DNA from 4 places in the Actinoalloteichus caeruleus genome. Region 2 is predicted to be linked to each of the others. Evidence: riboswitches for the same ligand, from Rfam matches in the RefSeq annotation. Region 2 holds a riboswitch; each other region holds the start of a gene.
The links. A riboswitch is a leader RNA that binds a small molecule or an ion and turns the genes downstream of it on or off. The one in region 2 is predicted to bind S-adenosylmethionine.

Region 1: another riboswitch for S-adenosylmethionine. It lies ahead of ACOJVX_RS07105 (VOC family protein); the one in region 2 lies ahead of thrC (threonine synthase).
Region 3: another riboswitch for S-adenosylmethionine. It lies ahead of ACOJVX_RS02760 (methionine ABC transporter ATP-binding protein); the one in region 2 lies ahead of thrC (threonine synthase).
Region 4: another riboswitch for S-adenosylmethionine. It lies ahead of ACOJVX_RS17720 (aminotransferase class V-fold PLP-dependent enzyme); the one in region 2 lies ahead of thrC (threonine synthase).

What each region holds. Positions count from the first base shown of each region.
Region 1 is NZ_CP186005.1:1,562,609-1,567,325, reverse strand. It holds gene ACOJVX_RS07110 (PaaI family thioesterase) at 251-715, shown strand; SAM riboswitch class IV at 823-934, shown strand; gene ACOJVX_RS07105 (VOC family protein) at 1,176-2,048, shown strand; gene ACOJVX_RS07100 (ABC transporter substrate-binding protein) at 2,114-3,130, shown strand; gene ACOJVX_RS07095 (ABC transporter permease) at 3,127-3,969, shown strand; gene ACOJVX_RS07090 (ABC transporter permease) at 3,966-4,717, shown strand, end outside.
Region 2 is NZ_CP186005.1:4,744,738-4,749,454, reverse strand. It holds gene ACOJVX_RS19275 (DnaB-like helicase C-terminal domain-containing protein) at 1-169, opposite strand, end outside; partial or broken gene ACOJVX_RS19270 (ComEC/Rec2 family competence protein) at 434-1,195, shown strand; gene thrC (threonine synthase) at 1,295-2,578, opposite strand; SAM riboswitch class I at 2,590-2,718, opposite strand; gene holA (DNA polymerase III subunit delta) at 2,824-3,816, shown strand; gene rpsT (30S ribosomal protein S20) at 4,099-4,359, opposite strand; gene ACOJVX_RS19250 (sulfite exporter TauE/SafE family protein) at 4,586-4,717, shown strand, end outside.
Region 3 is NZ_CP186005.1:606,372-611,088, forward strand. It holds gene ACOJVX_RS02755 (FAD-dependent monooxygenase) at 1-1,365, shown strand, start outside; SAM riboswitch class I at 1,707-1,797, shown strand; gene ACOJVX_RS02760 (methionine ABC transporter ATP-binding protein) at 2,010-3,029, shown strand; gene ACOJVX_RS02765 (methionine ABC transporter permease) at 3,026-3,712, shown strand; gene ACOJVX_RS02770 (MetQ/NlpA family ABC transporter substrate-binding protein) at 3,839-4,696, shown strand.
Region 4 is NZ_CP186005.1:4,401,554-4,406,270, forward strand. It holds gene ACOJVX_RS17710 (RluA family pseudouridine synthase) at 1-765, opposite strand, end outside; gene lspA (signal peptidase II) at 762-1,421, opposite strand; gene ACOJVX_RS17720 (aminotransferase class V-fold PLP-dependent enzyme) at 1,526-2,902, opposite strand; SAM riboswitch class IV at 2,942-3,055, opposite strand; gene ACOJVX_RS17725 (DUF167 domain-containing protein) at 3,204-3,485, opposite strand; partial or broken gene ACOJVX_RS17730 (MFS transporter) at 3,833-4,046, opposite strand.

The DNA.
Region 1 (4,717 bases), 3.0 Mb from region 2:
ACGGGCACGGGAATGCGGCGGGCTCCCCGGGGCGTTGTCCCGGGGCACCGCCCGACGGGTCCGTGAGTGGCCCGGGCGTCCCGCCCGCCTCCGGGTGACGCGGCGACGTCCCGCGATCACGGCGGGTGGCGCCGCCGGGAGGCGTCGCTCACAGCCGCCACCCACCCCCCCGCCCCGTCTGCTGTGGTGGACCCGAACTCGGGTGCCCCGCAGGTCGGGGACGCCCGTCGTTCCGCCTGGAAGGAGCCGCATGACCGACCGCGCCGACACGGCCTCCGAACACCCGCGACGCACCGGCCCGACCACGGACCCCACCGAGGTGGAACGCCTGCTCCGGCAGGGCCCGTTCCACGAGTGGCTGGGGCTCCGGGTGCTGTCGGTGGGCGAGGACCGGATCGAGTTGGCCTTCGCCTGGCGGCCCGAGTGGGTCGCCGACCCGGACGCCGGCTACACGCACGGCGGCATCCTGGCCACCATCGTCGACCTCACGGCCGACTGGGCGCTGGTGTCCCGCCTCGGGCGGGGCGTCCCGACCGTGGACATGCGGGTGGACTACCACCGGGCGGCGTCGCGGGGCGAGGACCTCACCGCCGTCGGCGAGGTGATCCGCTTCGGCAGGACCTTGGCCGTGGCGGAGGCCCGCGTGCACGACGGCCAAGGGCGGCTTGTCGCCAGTGGACGCGGCCTCTACCACACCGCGAGCGCCAGCTCCTGACGAGCGGGACCGACGCCGCTCGAGGGGACGGCCGAAGGCGGCCGGCACCCGTGAGCGGCGTCATAGAAAGTTGTTGGATCAAGCATCTCGTGGCTAGTGTCGTTGGTGGTCACGAGTGCCAGCGCCAAGCCCCGGCTCGCTGGCCGGCAACCCTCCGCCGCGGTGGGGTGCCCCGGGTGAGCGACCAGGTCACCCGAGCAGTCGTGGCAAGTGCGGACCAGGGCGGAAGCGCCCGGCCAGTGGAGGAACGGATGAAGCACTCGGACCCGCGGGCGATCGCCGCCGCGACGGTCGGGGACCTCCTCTACGGCCGCATCTACGTGGACTTCGGTCTCGTCTGCAGCTCCCTGAGGTAGAGCCGCCACCGACGGACCCCGTCGGTGGCGTCTCCCGGGCCGTCACAGCGCCGGGAGGCGATGGTGCACCCAGCTGACCCCGACGGCCGCCCTGGAGCCCCACCATGTCCGGTGACAACGCCACCCCGTTCGCTCTTCGACTGCCCTCCCCGCTGCCCGGGCCCGTGGTGCTCGACCACCTCGTGCTCGCGGTCGCCGACCTGCCCTCGGCCACCGAGTACCTCCGGTCGCTGGGCTTCGACGCCCGGCCCGGCGGCCGGCACCCGGGGCACGGCACCGAGAACGCCCTGGTCGTGCTCGACGGGCAGTACCTGGAGCTGATCTCCGTCACCGACCCGGAGGAGGCCTCCGCGAGCGAGCTGGGCCGGAGCACGGTCCGCGCGTTGTCCCGCGACGGCGGCGGCTGGGTCGGGTACGCGCTGCGGCTGCCCCCCAACACCCCCGTGGACGGTGGGTCGCTGGCCGCCCCGGAGCGCGCGGAGCCGCACCGGCTGTCGATGAGCCGCACCACCCCGGGCGGTGAGCGGGTGTCCTGGGAGCTGTTCTTCCCCGAGCGTGTCGGGATGGACGGCCCCTACCCGTTCCTCATCCGGTGGGACGGAGCCTCACCCACCAGCGGCGAACCACCCGAGCACCCCAACGCGGTGCACGGCGTCGGCGAGCTGACCATCGGCATGCCGGGACCGGGCTCGGCCCCGGCCCGCTGGTACGCCGACTCGCTGCCCCGGTTGACGGGGGCACCGGCCCACACCGTCGAGGACGCCTCGGCGCACCGGAGCGTTGGACTCGCCTCGGTCGAGCTGACCAGCACCGACCTCGGCAGGACTCGGCGGGCGCTGGCCTCGGCCGGTGCGGCGTGGCGGGCCGTCGAAGCCGACCCGGCCTCCCCCGCCGTCCTGCTCACCCTCCCACCGGCCCTCTTCGGCGAGCACACCCGGTTGACGATCCGCCAGCCGGCGCCGTCCCGGGACCGCTGACCCCGGCCCGGGCACCCGACCACCCACCACGCCCCTCCGGCGTGACGCCCTTCGAGAGGTTCCAGATGACGATGCGACCACAGCGCCACCCCCGTTCGGGCCGTGCCCGGCTGGGTATCGCCGGCGTTCTCGCGACGGCCCTGCTCGCGGCGGCCTGCGGCGGCGGGGACACGGCCGGGGACGGCGACGGCCCGACCTCCCTGTCGGTGGCCACCATCCCCACCCCGGACGCCGCCTCCATCTACCTCGCCGAGGAACAGGGCTTCTTCGAGGAGGAGGACCTGGACGTCGACATCACGTTGGCGGACAGCGGCGGGGCGATCATCCCCGGCGTCGTCCGAGGCGACTACCAGTTCGGGCACTCCAACACCGTGTCGCTGGCCGTCGCCGCCGGCGAGGGGCTGCCGCTCCAGGCCGTCACCAACACCACCGGGACGGGGAGCGACCCGGACCAGGACATCTCCCGGATCCTGGTGGCCGGTGACAGCCCCATCCAGGACGCGGCGGACCTGGCGGGCACGACGATCGCGGTCAACGGGCTGAACAACATCGGCGAGGTGACGATCAAGGCCGCGTTGGAGAACAGGGGTGTGGACGTCTCCGGCCTCGACTTCGTCGAGATGCCCTACCCGGACATGAACGCGGCCCTGTTCGCCGGCGAGGTCGACGCCATCTGGCAGCTGGAACCGCACCTGAGCCTGGCAGAGGAGGACGGCGCCCGCCCGGTGCTGTCCAACTTCGTGGAGGCCACGCCCGACGCCCAACTGGGCTACCTGGTGACGAACCGGCAGTACGCCGCCGAGAACACCGAGGTCATCGAGAGGTTCTCCCGGGCGATGGACCGGGCCAAGGAGTTCGCCACCGACAACCCGGACGAGACGAGGCGGGTCCTGACCGAAAGCCTCGGCATCCCGGCCGAACAGGCCCAGGACATGCTGCTCCCGGTGTTCCAGCCGGGCATGGACGTGGACTCGCTGCGCACCTACCTGGAGCTGACCGAGCGGTACGGGCTGATCAGTGAGCAGCCCAACGCCGACGACCTGGTGGCCCCGGGCGCCAACACCTCGGAAACGGGCCGATGACACCACCCACGACCACCACCCGCCCCGAGCACGCGGGCCCCGGCACCCGCGACGGGCGGTCGGGACGACCCCGGCTGCCCGGCGCGGCGCTGCCCGCGGTGACGGTGCTCGGCGTGCTCCTGCTCGCCGAGCTGGTCTCGCGGCTCGGAGTGCTGCCCACGCGCTACTTCCCACCGGCCAGCGAGATGTTCGTCGCCCTCGCCGGGCAGGTCGTCGACCCCTCGTTCTGGGTGTCGGTCGGCCAGACGCTCCAGGGCTGGGGCGCCGGGCTGGGCATCGCCGTGTTGTTGGCGGTGCCGGTGGGGCTGGCGCTGGGGACGGTTCCCCTGCTGTACACGGCGGTCCGGCCGATCGTGGAGTTCCTCCGGCCGATCCCGTCGGTGGCCCTGATCCCGCTCGTCGTGCTCGCGATCGGCACGGGCGCGGCCAGCAAGGTGTTCCTCGCGGCCTTCGCGGCCTTCTGGCAGCTGCTGATCCCGGTGATCTACGGCGTCCGCGACACCGACCCGGTGGCCCGGGACACCGGGCGGGCGTTCCGGCTGGGCCGGTTCGGCGTGCTGCGGTGGATCGTGCTGCCGGCGGCGGTGCCCTACCTGGCCACGGGCCTGCGGATCGCGTCGGCGACGGCGTTGATCCTGGCGGTCACGGCGGAACTCGTCATCGGCGTCCCCGGGCTGGGCGGCGCGATCAACCTCGCTCGCTCCGCGGGCGCCCCCGACCGCATGTACGCGCTCATCATCGCCACCGGCCTGCTCGGCTGGGGCCTGAACGCGGCGTTCCGCGCCGTGGAGCGCCGGGTGCTGCACTGGCATCCCTCCCACCGGGAGGCCGTCGCGTGACCGGCCGGTGGGTGCGGGTGCTACTGCCCGTGGTGACGACGGCGGCGGTGCTGGCCGCGTGGTGGTTCGGCTCGCTGGGCACCGAGTCCTACTACTTCCCGTCGCTGCGGGACATCATGGACCGCTTCGTCGAGGTGTGGCTGTTCGACCGGTTCGTCACCGACGCCGTGCCCAGCCTGTGGCGGCTGGGCGCCGGTTTCGGCATCGCGGTCGTCGCCGGGGTGGGGCTGGGCCTGCTGCTGGGGCTGTCCGCGTCGTGGCGGCGCGCCACGGAGCCGATCGTGGAGTTCCTGCGCGCGATCCCGGCGACCGCCCTGTTGCCGTTCGCGCTGCTGGTCTTCGGCATCGGCGACCTGATGAAGGTCGCGATCATCGCGTTGGTGTGCCTGTGGCCGGTGTTGCTCAACACCATCGACGGGGTGCGCGGCCTGGACCACACGTTGGCGGACACCGCCCGGATGTACCAGGTCAGCGGGGCCAGGAGGCTGCTGTCGGTGGTCCTGCCCTCGGCGGCCCCGCAGATCATGGCCGGTGCCAGGACCAGCCTGTCGCTGGCCCTGATCCTGATGGTCACCAGCGAGATGGTGGCGAGCACCAGCGGCATCGGCTTCTTCGTGCTCGACGCCCAGCGCGGCTTCCGCATCCTCGACATGTGGACGGGCATCATCCTGCTCGGCGTGCTGGGCTACCTGGTCAACCTGGTGTTCACCCTGGTCGAGCGGCGGCTGCTGCGGTGGCACGCCGGCGC
Region 2 (4,717 bases):
CCCCGGGATGAGCACCGATCACGGTCAGGGAACCAAGCGGCAGGCCATTCAGGATCTCGTCGAGATCAGCGAAACCCGTCGGAATGCTGGGCGCGGAGCCGTTACGGCTGACGACGGCGTCGATCTCGTCGAGCGTCGACCGGAGCACGTCATCGAACAGACCGCTCAAGTTCCCGTGGGTGGCTTCGTCGGAAACGGCATCGGTGGAGGCTGGCTCGGCTGGCCCAGAGGAGGTCGTCACCCGCCCTATATAGCCATCAGCGCCGACGGCGGACCAAGCAGCTCGCGGGAGTAGTCGCGGGCCGCGGGGTGGGTGCGGTGACGGTGAGTGCCGGGCGGACGCCCGAGTGGGCTTGGCGGCAGGAGGGTGCCCTCAGCCGCTGGCGAGACCTCCGTCTAACGATTCTGCAACACGTGCGGAGTTAGTAGGGAAGACGTGGGCCAGGGGGACGCGTTGGTGTTGGCGACCGGTGAGCCGGGGCGGGCGGTGGTCGTGGACGCCGGGCCGGATCTGACCGGGGTGGGCGACTGCCTGCGCCGTCTGGGGGTCACCCGCGTCCCGCTGGTCATCCTGAGCCATCTGCACGCCGACCACGTGGGTGGGCTGGACGGGGTGCTGGCCGGTCGGCGGGTGGGGGCGGTTGCGCTCGGGCCGGCCAGGTCCCCGACCTGGGCCTACGAGGAGGTCGCGGCCGTCGCGGCGGGCAGGGGCGTTTCCCTGGTCGAGCTGCGGTTGGGGCAGCGGCTGCGGTGGTCGGGGCTCGCCATCGACGTGCTGGGCCCGCTGGACGGGTACGTGGCCGACGAGACGTCGGGAACGGAGGTGAACAACGCGTCGCTGGTCCTGCTGGCCACCACCTCGGTGGGGCGGGTGCTGCTGACGGGGGACGCGGAGCTGGCGGCTCAGTCGGGTCTGCTGGGCGCGGGGGTGGATCTGGCCGCCCCGGTGCTGAAGGTGCCGCACCACGGTTCCCGGTACACGCTCCCGGAGTTCCTCGCCAGGGTGGCCCCGCGGGTCGCGATCATCAGCGTGGGTGCCGACAACCGGTACGGGCATCCGAGTGGGCAGGTCATCGCCGAGCTGCGGGCGTTGGGCGCGACGGTGGTGCGCACCGACCTCAACGGCCACTTGGCCGTTGGGCCGGGGCCGGAGGGGGTTCGGGTCCGGGTGTGGCGGGAGGCTACCGCCGGGTGACCGGGGTGGGGACGGCGTTTCACCCGGGCCGGGGTCTCCGCGGTCCTCGGGTGGGGTCGGGTGTCCCGCCCCGGTTGGGTGGGGCGGGACCTGGCGGGGTCAGGTGCGGGGTTGTCCCAGCACCTCGTGCACCGCCTGCGCGGTGGGGGGCACGGTGGCCTTCGGCCCGACGTGGTCGCTGATCGCGTCGAGGGTCTTGAGGCCGTCGCCGGTGATGAGCAGCACCGTTTCGGCGTCGGGGTCCAGTTGTCCGGACTCGATCAGCTTCTTGGCGGTGGCGACGGTGACGCCGCCCGCCGTCTCGGTGAAGATGCCCTCGGTGCGGGCGAGGAGTCGGATGCCCTCGACGATCTCCTGGTCGGTGACGTCCTCGATCGCCCCGCCGGTGCGGCGCACGGTGTCGAGGACGTAGGGGCCGTCGGCGGGTGCGCCGATGGCCAGGGAGCGGGCGATCGTCTCCGGTCGTACCGGTTGGACGACGTCGAGTCCGGCTTTGAACGCGGAGGCCACGGGCGAGCACCCGTTGGCCTGGGCGCCGAAGACCCGGTAGGGCGTTGGCTCGACCAGGCCGAGTTCACCGAACTCCCGGAAGGCCCTGTCCACCTTGGTGAGCTGGGAACCCGAGGCGATCGGGACGACGATCTGCTCGGGCAGCCGCCACCCGAGCTGTTCGGCCACCTCGAAGCCGAGGGTCTTGGATCCCTCGCCGTAGTAGGGGCGCACGTTGACGTTGACGAACGCCCAGTCCTCGTGTTCGGCGGCCAGTTCGGTGGCCAGCCGGTTCACGTCGTCGTAGTTGCCGTCGACGGCGATGAGCGTGCCGTCGTACACGGCGGTGGTGAGCACCTTGGCCCGTTCGAGCGTGGAGGGGACCAGCACGACCGAGTCCCAACCGGCGCGCGCGGCCGCGGCGGCGACGGCGTTGGCGAGGTTGCCGGTGGAGGGACAGGCCAGCACGCGGAACCCGAACTCCCGGGCGGCGGCGAGGGCCACGGCCACCACGCGGTCCTTGAAGGAGTGCGTCGGGTTGCCGGTGTCGTCCTTGACCCACAACCGGCGCACCCCGAGCTCCCTGGCCAGGCTGTCGGCACGCACCAGCCTGGTGCAGCCGGGGTCGGTGCTGGGGATGGTCTCGATGTCGCTGGGGACCGGCAGCAACCGCTTGTACCGCCAGATCGAGCGGGGCCCGGCCTCGATGTCCTCGCGGCGGACGCGACCGAAGTCGTACACGACCTCCAGCGGAGCGAAGTCGTCCGGGGAGACGAACTCGGGGGCGAGGGGGATCTGGTGGCCGCTCTCCTTCGAGGCCAACGCGACGGCGGGGCCGAGGTCGAGCGGGCGGCGGGTTCCTGGCGTCGTGCTCGAGCCAGCAGTGACTGTCATGGCGAGGCCTCTCCTCATCTTTCCCGCTGGGCGGGCCGGATTTGGCACCGAGTGCGGCAGCGGCGTGGTGGGGCCACGTCCAACTGGCGCTGGTTGCCGGGGTGTCGTCGGGCCGATCCCTCTACCCCTCTGGATGAGCGCTGTTCGGTTGTGCGGCACACGCTAGGGCATGGGGGTGGGCCGGGGCCAGCGGTGTCCGGAATGCGGGAGCGCGACGGTCCGGGCCTGCGTGGGAGAATCCCGGCGTGCCCCCCCAGCCCGCTCCGCCAGCCCCGCTCCAGCTCATCCTCGGTGATGAGGAACTGCTGGTGGAACGGGCCACCCGGGAGACCCTGCGCCAGCTGCGCGTGGCGGAACCGATGGCCGAGCTGACCAGGCTCCGCGCCACCGAACTCACCCCGCCCCACCTCGCCGAGCTGGTCAGCCCGTCGTTGTTCGCCGAGGCGAGGGTGGTGGTGCTCGAGGCCGCGCAGGAGGCGGGGGCGGAGATCTGCGAGGCCGTGGCCGCCTACTGCCGTGCGCCAGCCGAGGGCGTCGTGCTGGTCGTGGTGCACTCGGGTGGTGGTCGGTCGAAGCTGGCGAAGCAGTTGCCGGCCACGCTCCGCTCGGCCGGTGCGGAGGTGACCGAGTGCCCCAAGGTGACGAAGGCGTCCGATCGGGAGGCCTTCGTCCGCAACGAGGTGCGGGTGGCGGGGGGACGCATCGACGCGGCGGGGGTGCACGCGCTCATCGAGGCGGTGGGTTCGGACCTGCGGGAGCTCGCCTCGGCGGCCGCGCAGCTGGTGTCGGACCACGACGGCCCGCTGGACGAGGCGACGGTGCGGCGCTACCACCGCGGCCGGGCCGAGGTCACCGGATTCGCCGTGGCGGAGCGCGCGGTGGTCGGGGACGTCCCCGGGGCGCTGGAGGCGTTGCGGTGGGCGCTGAGCCTGGGGGTTCCCCACGTGTTGGTCGCCGACGCCCTGGCGGACGCGGTGCGTTCGGTCGCGCTGGTGCGCGGCGCGGGCGGCGGGGACCCGTTCCGGCTGGCCGGGCAGCTGGGGATGCCGCCGTGGAAGGTCAAGAAGGTGCGCAACCAGATCCGGGGCTGGGAGGACGACTCGCTGGTGCGGGCGATGCGGGTGGTGGCGACCCTCAACGGGGAGGTGAAGGGGCAGGCGGCCGACGCGTCGTACGCCCTGGAACGGGCGGTGCTCGAGGTGGCGCGTGCCCAGCGCGCGGGGCAGCGCGCCCGCTGATCAGCGCACACTCCGCGCATGTCCCGCACACGCTCCGCGGCTGCCCTCGTCGGGGCCGTCGTGCGCGCCGACCGGTGGGGACCAGCTCCTCGTCCCGTCACCTGTGCCGGTCCGGACGCCGGGCGTGCGGGCCCTGGTTTCGACTGAGGAGCTACCCGGGGTGCCCCCCAGGGCGCGGACCGGGTCCGATGACGGAGTCCGGGGCGTCGACGGGGCGGGAACGACGGTGGGGGCCGCCCCGCGAACGGGAGGCCCCCACCGGACGTGACCGCGGTCCGCGGGTCAGAGCGAGTTGGCGCGCTGCGCGATGGCCGACTTCTTGTTGGCGGCCTGGTTGGCGTGGATGACGCCCTTGCTGACAGCCTTGTCGAGCTTGCGGTTGGCCTCGCGGCTGAGCTGCACGGCCTTGTCCTTGTCGCCGGCCTCCACGGCCTCGCGGAACTTGCGGATGGCGGTCTTCACCGAGGAGCGGACGGCCTTGTTCCGCAGCCGGGCCTTCTCGTTGGTCCGGATCCGCTTCATCTGGGACTTGATGTTCGCCACGAGGGCACCCCTTGATCTCGACGTGGTTCGTGCCGCGCTGTGTTGGCGCCGCCACCTGGCGCGAGGTCGAGTGGTGACTCGACCGTCCGAGCGGTGGCGGGTTTCCTCCCTGGCGGAATGCCGCACGGCACGGCGGACAACGGTACCAGCGACCCGACGGCGTGGCCGTGGTGGCCGGTCGATGGCATCGCGGAACCACCGCCACGCACCTCGTACGCTCGTTCGAGTGACTAGCGCGCTGAACTGGCCGGGCTTCGCCGACGTGTCCCTGGCGGCACTGCTGCTGCTCTGCGCGGCGGCGTTCGCGGCCGGGGCGGTGGATGCGATCGTGGGCGGTGGTGGCCTGATCCAGTTGCCC
Region 3 (4,717 bases), 2.0 Mb from region 2:
CGGACGATGGAACTGTTCCGCCAGGTCGACGCCGAGGCCGACGTGATGGCCGCCGCGGCGGCACTCGCGGACTTCGAGGGGATGGCGGCCGGCCGGACGCTCGTGGAGGCGGAACCGCTCTCCTGGGGGCACGGCGAGGACGACCCGGCACCGGAGATCTCACCGTCCGACTCCTGCCTCTGCGCCCAGGACACCCTGGAACCCGTGCTGCGCGCCCTGGCGACCGAACGCGGGGCCGACCTGCGGTTCGGACACCGCGTGCTGGAGGTGGTGGACGACGGCACCTCCGTCACCTCCACCGTCCGCGACCCCGACGGCCGCGTCGGTGCCATCCGGGCGCGGTACCTCATCGCGGCGGACGGCGCGCACAGCCCGATCAGGGAACGGTTGGGCATCGCCAGGAGCGGGCGAGGGACCCTGGGGAGGTCCACCAACGTCTACTTCGAGGCCGACCTCTCCGCGCAGGTGCGCGGCCGGGAGTTCAACCTGTGCCAGATCGAGCACCCCGAGGTGCCGAGCATGCTGCTCACCGTCGACGGGGTCCGGCGCTGGCTGCTCATGGCCGACCCGGCCCCCGGCCGGGACCACGCGGGTTGGGCGCGGGCGGTGCGCACCGCGACCGGAGTGCCCGACCTGGACGTGCGCATCCTCAGCGCCCTCGACTGGGAACCCGGGATGTTCGTCGCGGACCGCTTCTCGGCCGGGCGGATCTTCCTCGCCGGCGACGCCGCCCACGTCATGCCCCCCTACCTCGCCGCCGGTGCCAACACCGGCATCCAGGACGTCCACAACCTCGCCTGGAAGCTCGCCCGGGTGGTCTCCGGTACGGCTCCCCGATCCCTGTTGGACAGCTACCAGGTCGAGCGCCACTGGTTGGGGTGGCTCACCGCCGACCAGGCCAGCGCGCAGACGGCGAACCTGCGCCAACTGGGCGTGGAGTCAGGGGACGGCACCCCGTCGCACGACCCCGTGGCCCTCCTCATGGGCTACCAGTACCCGGCCGGCGCCTTCGTCCCCGACGGCTCCCTCGCGCCGCTCGACCGGTTGGGGCTCACCGGGCAGCCGGGATCGCGACTCCCGCACCACAGGCTCGGCCCGGACCGGTCGGCCCTGGACCTCGTCGGCAGGGGACTGACCCTGCTCGGCGCCAGCGACACGTGGGAGCGGGCCGCGTCCGCCACGCCCGGGGTCGAGCACCGCCGGGTGGACGACCCGGCCTGGGCCGCGAGCGTGGGCATCACCGGCACCGGAGCGCTGCTGGTGCGCCCCGACCACGTGATCGCCTGGCGCTGCCCGACGGCACCCCGGGACCCCGCCGACACCCTCCCCGACGTGGTGGCCGCGGTTCTCAGCGGTCGGGGCTGACCCCAGCCGGTCGCGACCCGGGTGACCGGCGCGCGGTCGGTCCGCGAGGACCGGCCGCCCGGCGCCCGGCTCCGACCACCGGCCGCCTTCCGCCGAACCCCCGAACCGACCGGCCTCGGCGGGTGGGGGCGGTCGCCCGGTGCCGGCGGGGCATCCGGCCGGCGGAGCACCGGCCGACCAGGAGGCCCACCGCCCCGTCCGTCCCCCTTCGCGGGTGGGGGCACCCCTGCCGGAGGGCGGTGATCACCCTCGGTGCTCGTTAGGCCGGTCGGGCAGTGTGGCACAGATCTACCCCCAACTACTTGCGGGCGGACGTTTCCGTTCGGTTTACTCATCGCGACAGCCCATCCGGAGCGGCCGAGAGACCTGGCTCGTTGACGCCGCAGCAACCACCCGTTCGCGGGCAGGTGCTAACGCCAGGATCGATGGAGCGAGCATGTTGATCGCCACCGCCCTGACCCGACGACGCGTGGTCGACCACGGCCGCCGGACCACGTCCGGCTGTCCACTCATGGGCAGCTGAAGGACGTCACCGGTCCCGCGGAACACCCCTGGTCCTCGTCTTCTTCCTGACCATCCCACCCGTACCGCCGCGCCCTCGCGCGCGGTCGCGTGTGGCTGGCTGCCGTCGTGTGGAGCGAACAATGATCACTGTCGAGAACCTCACCAAGAGCTTCCCCGGTAAGGGCGAGCACGTGCTCGCCCTGGACGGTGTCTCCCTCAGCGTCCCGGCCGGAACGGTCTGCGGCGTCGTCGGCCCGAGCGGCGCCGGCAAGTCCACCCTCGCCCGTTGCGTCGCCCTGCTGGAACGCCCCGACCGGGGATCGATCCGCGTCGAGGGCGTCGACCTGGTGGCCCTGCGCGGCCGTGAGCTGCGGGACGCGCGTCGCCGGATCGGCGTCGTCCCCCAGGGTGACTCCCTGCTGCGGCAGCGCACCGCCGCCGGCAACGTCGCCCTCCCCCTGGAGAGCGCCGGGGTGGCCGCGCCGGCCCGGCGCGCCAGGGTCGCCGAACTGCTCGACCTGGTCGGCCTCACCAACAAGGCCGGCAGCTACCCCGACCAGCTCTCCGGTGGCCAGCGGCAGCGCGTCGCGGTCGCCAGGGCGCTGGCGGCCAGCCCCTCGGTGCTGCTCGCCGACGAACCCACCTCGGCCCTCGACCCGGAGACGACCGGCTCGGTGCTCGCGGTGCTCGACCGGGTGCGCTCCGAGCTCGGGGTGACGGTGCTCGTGGTGACCCACGACATGGCCGTCGTCCGCCGCATCTGCGACGATGTCGCGGTCCTGGAGGGAGGGCGGGTCGTCGAGCACGGCAAGGTGCTGGACCTGCTCACCCAGCCAGGCAGCCGGATCACGGCCTCCCTGCTCCCCGAGGTCGACCAGGCCGGCACCACGCCTCGCGAGATCGGCCAGTACGACGTGGTCGCCGAGGTGGTCCTCGTCGGGTTCGCCGCCGTGGGAGCCCTGCTCCCCGAGGCGGCGCACCGCCACGACGTGGAGCTGGCCATCCTGGGCGGTGGGCTCACCAGGCTCGGTGAGACACCCGTCGCCCGCTTCAAGATCGGAATCAACGGCGAGCGCTCGGAACGGGCGCTGAGCTGGCTCGCGGAACGGGACGCCGTCATCCGCCGCGCGCCACGCGATATCGGAGGACTTGCCGCGTGAGGGAACCCACCCCGTGGGACCGGGTCTTCGACCTGGTGATCAGTGCCACCGGGGACACCGTCTACATGGTCGGCATCGCCACCCTGCTCGCCGCCCTCGGCGGGATCCCCCTCGGCATCGTGCTGCACATGACCTCGCCGACAGGGCTGTCCCCTCGGCGGATCACGCACCGCGTGCTGGGAGTGGTGGTCGACGTCGGCCGCTCGCTCCCGTTCGTGGTGCTCCTGGTGGTGCTCAGCGCGTTCACCAGGGCGCTCGTGCAGACGACCATCGGCCCCACCGCGGTCATCGTGCCGCTCACGGTGGGGGCGGTGCCCTTCGTGGCCCGGCTCGTGGAGTCGGCGTTGCGGGAGGTCAACGTGGCCGTCGTGGAGGCGGCCATCACCACCGGGGCCAGCAGGCTCCGCCTCGTCCGGAGCGTGCTGCTCCGCGAGGCGGGGCCCGCCCTGGTCGCGGCGATCGGAGTCACGGCGGTCACCCTGATCGGCTACTCGGCGATGGCCGGGGTGATCGGCGGTGGCGGGCTCGGTGACCTCGCGATCCGGCACGGCTACCAGCGCAACGACGAGCGGATCCTGCTGGCGTCCGTGCTGGTGCTCGGCGGGCTCGCCTGGCTCACCCAGCTGACCTCGGACTTCATCGCACGCACCATCGACCGTCGACGGTCGGCGCTGCGGGTGTGACACCCGCGCCGCCCCCGCCACCGGGGAGCGGCACACCAGCAAGTACACCCGTGCCGGGGACGACCATGCCCGGGCGCGGCAGACGCGCCTGCCCACGGGCCGGCGCCAGGAGAGAGGAAACCGGGAGTGCGACACCGTTCCCTGACCGCCGTCGCCATCGCGGCCGCCGCCGTCACCACGCTCGCCGCCTGCGGGAACAGCGAGACCGCGTCCGACGGGGGCGGTGACACCGACACCCAGGCCCCGGTCACCGCCGACGGTCCGCTGCGCGTCGGCGCGTCCGTCACCCCGCACGCGGAGATCCTGAACTTCGTCCAGGAGGAGTTGGCCGCCGACGCCGGCCTGGAGATCGAGGTCGTCGAGTTCACCGACTACGTGCAGCCGAACACGGCGCTGCGGGACGGGTCGCTGGAGGCCAACTACTTCCAGACGATCCCCTACCTGGAGCAGTTCACGCTGGACCACGGTGGCGACTACGAGTGGGTCGAGGGCGTGCACATCGAGCCGCTCGGGCTCTACTCGGAGTCGGTCGACGACGTCGACGACCTGCCGGACGAGGCGGTCATCGGGCTGGCCAACGACCCGGCCAACCTGACCCGCGGCCTGCGGCTGCTCGCCGACAGCGGTCTGATCACGCTCGCCGAGGGCACCGAGGACAACGCCACCGAGCTGGACGTCGAGGACAACCCGAAGAACCTGCGCTTCCAGCCGCTGGAGGCGGCCCAGCTGCCGAGGAGCCTCGCGGACACCGACGCGTCGGTGATCAACGGCAACTACGCCATCGACGCCGGCCTCAACCCGACCGAGGACGCCATCCTCCTGGAGGACGGCGAGGAAAGCCCGTACGCGAACGGCCTGGTCACGCTGCCCGAGCTGGTGGACGACGAGCGCATCCAGCAGCTCACCGAGCTGCTGCGTTCCGAGGAGGTCCGCGAGTTCATCGAGGGGACCTACCAGGACGGCAGCGTCGTCCCGGCCTTCTGAGGCCAGCCCTCCCGTCGGGAG
Region 4 (4,717 bases), 340 kb from region 2:
GTAGGTGAGGTCACCGGCGCAGGGGTGCCGCAGCGCGGCGAAGTGCACCCGGATCTGGTGCGTCCGCCCGGTCTCCAGCCGCACCTCGGCCAACGAGGCGGCCCGGAAGGCCTCCACCACCTCGTAGTGGGTGACGCTGGGCTTGCCCCCCGCCACCACCGCGAACTTGTAGTCGTGCCGGGGATGCCGGTCGATCGGGGCGTCGATGGTGCCGTTGGTCGGATCAGGGTGACCCTGGACCACCGCGTGGTAGATCTTGGAGACCGTCCGCTCCTTGAACGCCCGCTTCAGGGTCGAGTACGCGGTCTCGCTCTTGGCGACCACCATCACCCCGGTGGTGCCCACGTCGAGCCGGTGCACCACCCCCTGCCTCTCGGCGGCACCGGACGTCGCGATCCGCAACCCCATCGCCGCCAGCCCCGCCAGGACCGTCGGCCCGGTCCAGCCCGGGCTCGGGTGGACGGCGACCCCGACCGGCTTGTCGACGACAGCCACGTCCTCGTCCTCGTGGAGGATCCGCAAGCCCGGCACCGGCTCGGGTGCGGCCACGACCGGCCGCTCCGGCTGGGGGAGCTGGACCTCCATCCACGAACCGGCCACCAGCCGGTCCGACTTGCCCGCGGGAGCACCGTCGATCACCACGCCACCGGACTCGGCGATCGAGACCACGGCCGTCCGTGACAGACCGAGCAGCTTCGCCAGGCCGGCGTCGACCCGCATCCCGTCGAGTCCGTCGGGCACCGGAAAGGTGCGGGTGTCGCTCATCGCTGGTCGTCTCCCTCGGCGGTGGTCGTCTTCTCCTGGTCGGCGCGCCCCCGGACGGTGCTCCCGTCGTAGTCCCGGCCGAGCACGGCCAGCACCACCAGCAGCGCCACCCCGCCCACCAGCGCGGAGTCGGCGACGTTGAACACCGGCCACACGCTGCCGTCAGGAGCGAACAACGAGACGAAGTCCACGACGTGGCCGTGCAGGGGCGCCGGGGAACGGAAGATCCGGTCCGCGAGGTTGCCCAGCGCACCGCCCAGCATGAGGCCCAACCCCAGGGCCCAACCCACCGAGCGCAACCGGGGCGCGATCCAGATGATACCCACGACCACGCCGACGGCGACCAGGGTCAGCAGCCACGTCATGCCCGTCGCCATCGAGAAGGCGGCGCCGGGGTTGCGCAGCAGCACCAGGTACACACCGCCACCGAGCAGCCGCACCGGCTCCCGCCCCTCCAGCTGGGCGACGGCCACGACCTTGGTGACGAGGTCGAGGGCGAACGCCACCCCGGCCACCACCGCGAGCAGGCCCACCCGTCGTCTCGGCGACCCCCCACCAGGGGGCACGGCGGGGCCGCTGGGTCCGCCGACGGCTCCCGCGTCGGCGTTGGCGGGATCGTCGTCGGCGTTGGACCCCGCAGGGCCGGTCTCGGTCACCCAGTCATTGTGACCTACCGGCATCGACGCTGGTCACAGGCGTCGACACCGGCCAGCGGGCGCTGGTCGGGCAGCCCCGGGCCGCTCGGTGGGGCCACCCGCGCTCAGGCGGGCCCGTCCCCCAGGAGCCCGACCGGCAACCGCCGGGGGTCCGGGACTGGCACCCAGCGCCCGTCCCGCTGGGCATAGGACCAGGCCGGCCCCGAGGCCACCACCGCCCGGAGCGCGGCGAGCAGGCGGTCGACGTGCTCCTCGGTGGCTCCCAGGCCCACGCTGACCCGCACCGCGCGTCCCCCACCGACCCCCGCCCGGGCCAGCAGGCGCTCGGTCGCGACGTGCGCGCAGAACGCCCCGTCCCGCACCCCGATCCCGTACTCCGCCGACAGCGCGGCGGCCAGCAACCCCGGGTCGATCCCGTCGACGCCGAAGCTGACGACGCCCACCGAGGGGGTGGCATCGTCGAACAGCCGCAGCGGACGCACCCCCGGCACGGCCGCGACGCCCTCCCGCAGTGCTCCCGCCAGCCGGTCCTCGTGCTCGGCCACCCCCCGCCAGTGCCCCGACAGCGTCTCGCAGGCCACCGCGAGCGCGTGCGCTCCCACCACGTTCGGCGTCCCGGCCTCCTGGCGCTCCACACCGGCCGCCCAGGTCACCCGCAGATCAGCTCCCACGGACTCCACCAGGGCCGACGCTCCTCCACCCCGCAGGTACGGCGGCGCCGACCGCAGCAGGCGCGCGGGCCCCGTCAGCGCCCCGCAGCCGAAGGGCGCGTAGGCCTTGTGCCCGGAGAAGGCGAGGAAGTCCACCCCGAGCTCGGACACCGACACGGGCCGGTGGGGCGCCCACTGCGCGGCGTCGAGGACGGACAGGGCTCCGTGCCGACGGCTGACCTCGGCCAACTCGGCCACCGGCCACAGTTCACCTGTGACGTTCGACGCGGCGGTGAGCACCACGGCGACCCGGTCACCGTCGGCGACCAGCCCGGACAGCTCCGCCTCCAGCGCCGCCACCGCCTCACCCCGGGTACGCGGCGCGCGGACGCGGCGCACCCGGCGGCCGGCCCAGGGCAGCAGCGCCGCGTGGTGGTCGGTGTCGAAGGTGACCACCACGGTCCCCACCGGCAACACGGCGGCGACCAGGTTCATCGCGTCGGTGGTGTTGCGGGTGAACACGACGTCGTGGTCGGGCGGGGCGTCGACGAACCGGCGCACCGTCGCCCGCGCGTTCTCGTAGATCCTCGTCGACGCCTGCGACAGCAACCCGGCTCCCCGGTGGACGCTCGCGTACCAGGGCAGGACCGCGTCGACGGCGTCCCGCACCGCCTCGAGGCAGGGGGCGCTCGCCGCGTGGTCGAGGTTCGCGTACGGGACATCCCCGCCGGTCACCAGCGGGACCCGCAGGTCCGCACCGACCACCGGCGGCAGGGCCGACGCGGGGGGCGCGAGGCGGGACGGGCGGGCGGTGGTGGGTGCGGACGACATGGCACGACCTCCTCGGATCCAGGGGGGACCCGGTGGTAGGCCCCGCGCTTGCCCGACACCACACGGCTCGGGCCTGGTCCTCACCCGGAGCACCCCACCGCGGAGGAGGGTTGCCGGCCAGCGAGCCGGGGCTTGGCGCTGGCGCTCATGACCTGCGGCAGAACCTAACCGCCGCCGCCCGACCTGTCCAGCGGGCCTCCCAGCCACTGGGAGCCGGCCCGACCGCACCCACCGGAACAGCCACCCCCGCGCTGGACCCGCCCGGGCACCGTCGTCCGCCCCTCCTCGGTCGCCGCCGGCATCAGCCCTCCAGCAGGGTGCGCAGGCGGTCCTCGGCCGCGGTCTCGTCGAGGTCGACGACCAGCCACTTGTCCCGACCGCGTTCCCCGGCGTCCACTCGCACGGCTTGGCGGCGGACACCGAACGCGTCCGCCACCGCGCGGCGGAGCGCCTCATTGGCCTTGCCCTCGACCGCCGGGGCGGCCACCGCCACCACCAACGCCGGCCCCAGGACCCCGTCCCACCTGCCCCCGACGACGGTTCGTCGCGCGCCGGGTTTGACACGCACCGCGAAACGGAACACGACCGTCCACCTCCTCCGCCGGGCGTCCCGACCGGCCGCCCGCACCGACCACCCTGCCCCGACACGCGAGCCGAGCGCGGTCGGGGTGCTGGTGGGCCCGCGGCGGGCGAGCCGCCCAATCAGTGCCGCTGTCTCGTCAGGTCCAGGGACCGGGGCACCAGGAGGCAGGCCACGACTGGCACCGCCAGGAGGGTCACCGTCGCCAGCGACTCGCCGAACGCCGCCCTCGCCAGCCGCACCCACCTCGGGCACCCCGGACTCCGAGGACAGCTCCAGGACCGCGGCGAGGGGCTCCCCGGCCGGACCGGCGTCAACACCCCCGACATCGGCCTCCCCCAGCCCGACTTCCAGTTGGGCGCGGTAGAACACTGAGGCCAGACTGCCGAGCACGGCGACGCCGAGCACGGTGCCGAGGTCGTAGGCGGTCTCCTCGATGGCGGCGGCGTTGCCGGCCTTCTCCGGGGGTGTTCCGGACATGATGATGGCCGAGGCGATGGCCAGTGATCCCGCGCCAGCGCCCAACAGGGCCAGCCCGATCGCCAGGGTCGGGTAGGAGAAGGGATTGGGCGCCACGGGCAGCAGCAGGAACCCGACTCCGGCGACCGCGAGCCCGCCGGCCCTGGCCGAGGGGCGGACCTGACCGGAAGCTGAGGTGATCCGCGCGGACGGCGACACCGACGGCTGGATGGCGTCGGTGGATCACCGGCGCGGTCGCGGTGCGTGCACCTACGGGACGGAGGGCTGGTTTCAACCAGAACTGACCTGATGGATCGCGTCGACCAGTGGGTACGCGACGGCCCGGTGCCACCGAGGTGGCGGTGCGGGAACAGGGGCGGGGACCGCCCCTGGGACAGACGCGTCCCGGCTCACGGGAGCGGCCACCACACCGGGCAGGCGGCCGCCGGGGCCTGCGACCCCTCGTCGACGGGCCTCGGCTGACGGCCCCGCACCGGGGACCGCGCCCCACCGGCTCCCCTTCCCGGCATGGGAGGGCGGGACGGCCCGTCCGTCCCCCCGCACGACCACCACGGCCCACCCGCACCGCTCGCCACGCCCGAGCGGGGGCGCCCATGGCGCGGCGGACGACCGGTTCGCCCAGTCCCGGCGGGAGCGGGACGGCCACGACGGCCCCGACTGCCGCGCCGGTCGGTCACCGGCCCGGCGGCCGGGACCTCGTCGGTGGTCCCGCCGGGCGCCGCCGGGCGGGACACGTTCCCACCGGCGACGGCGCC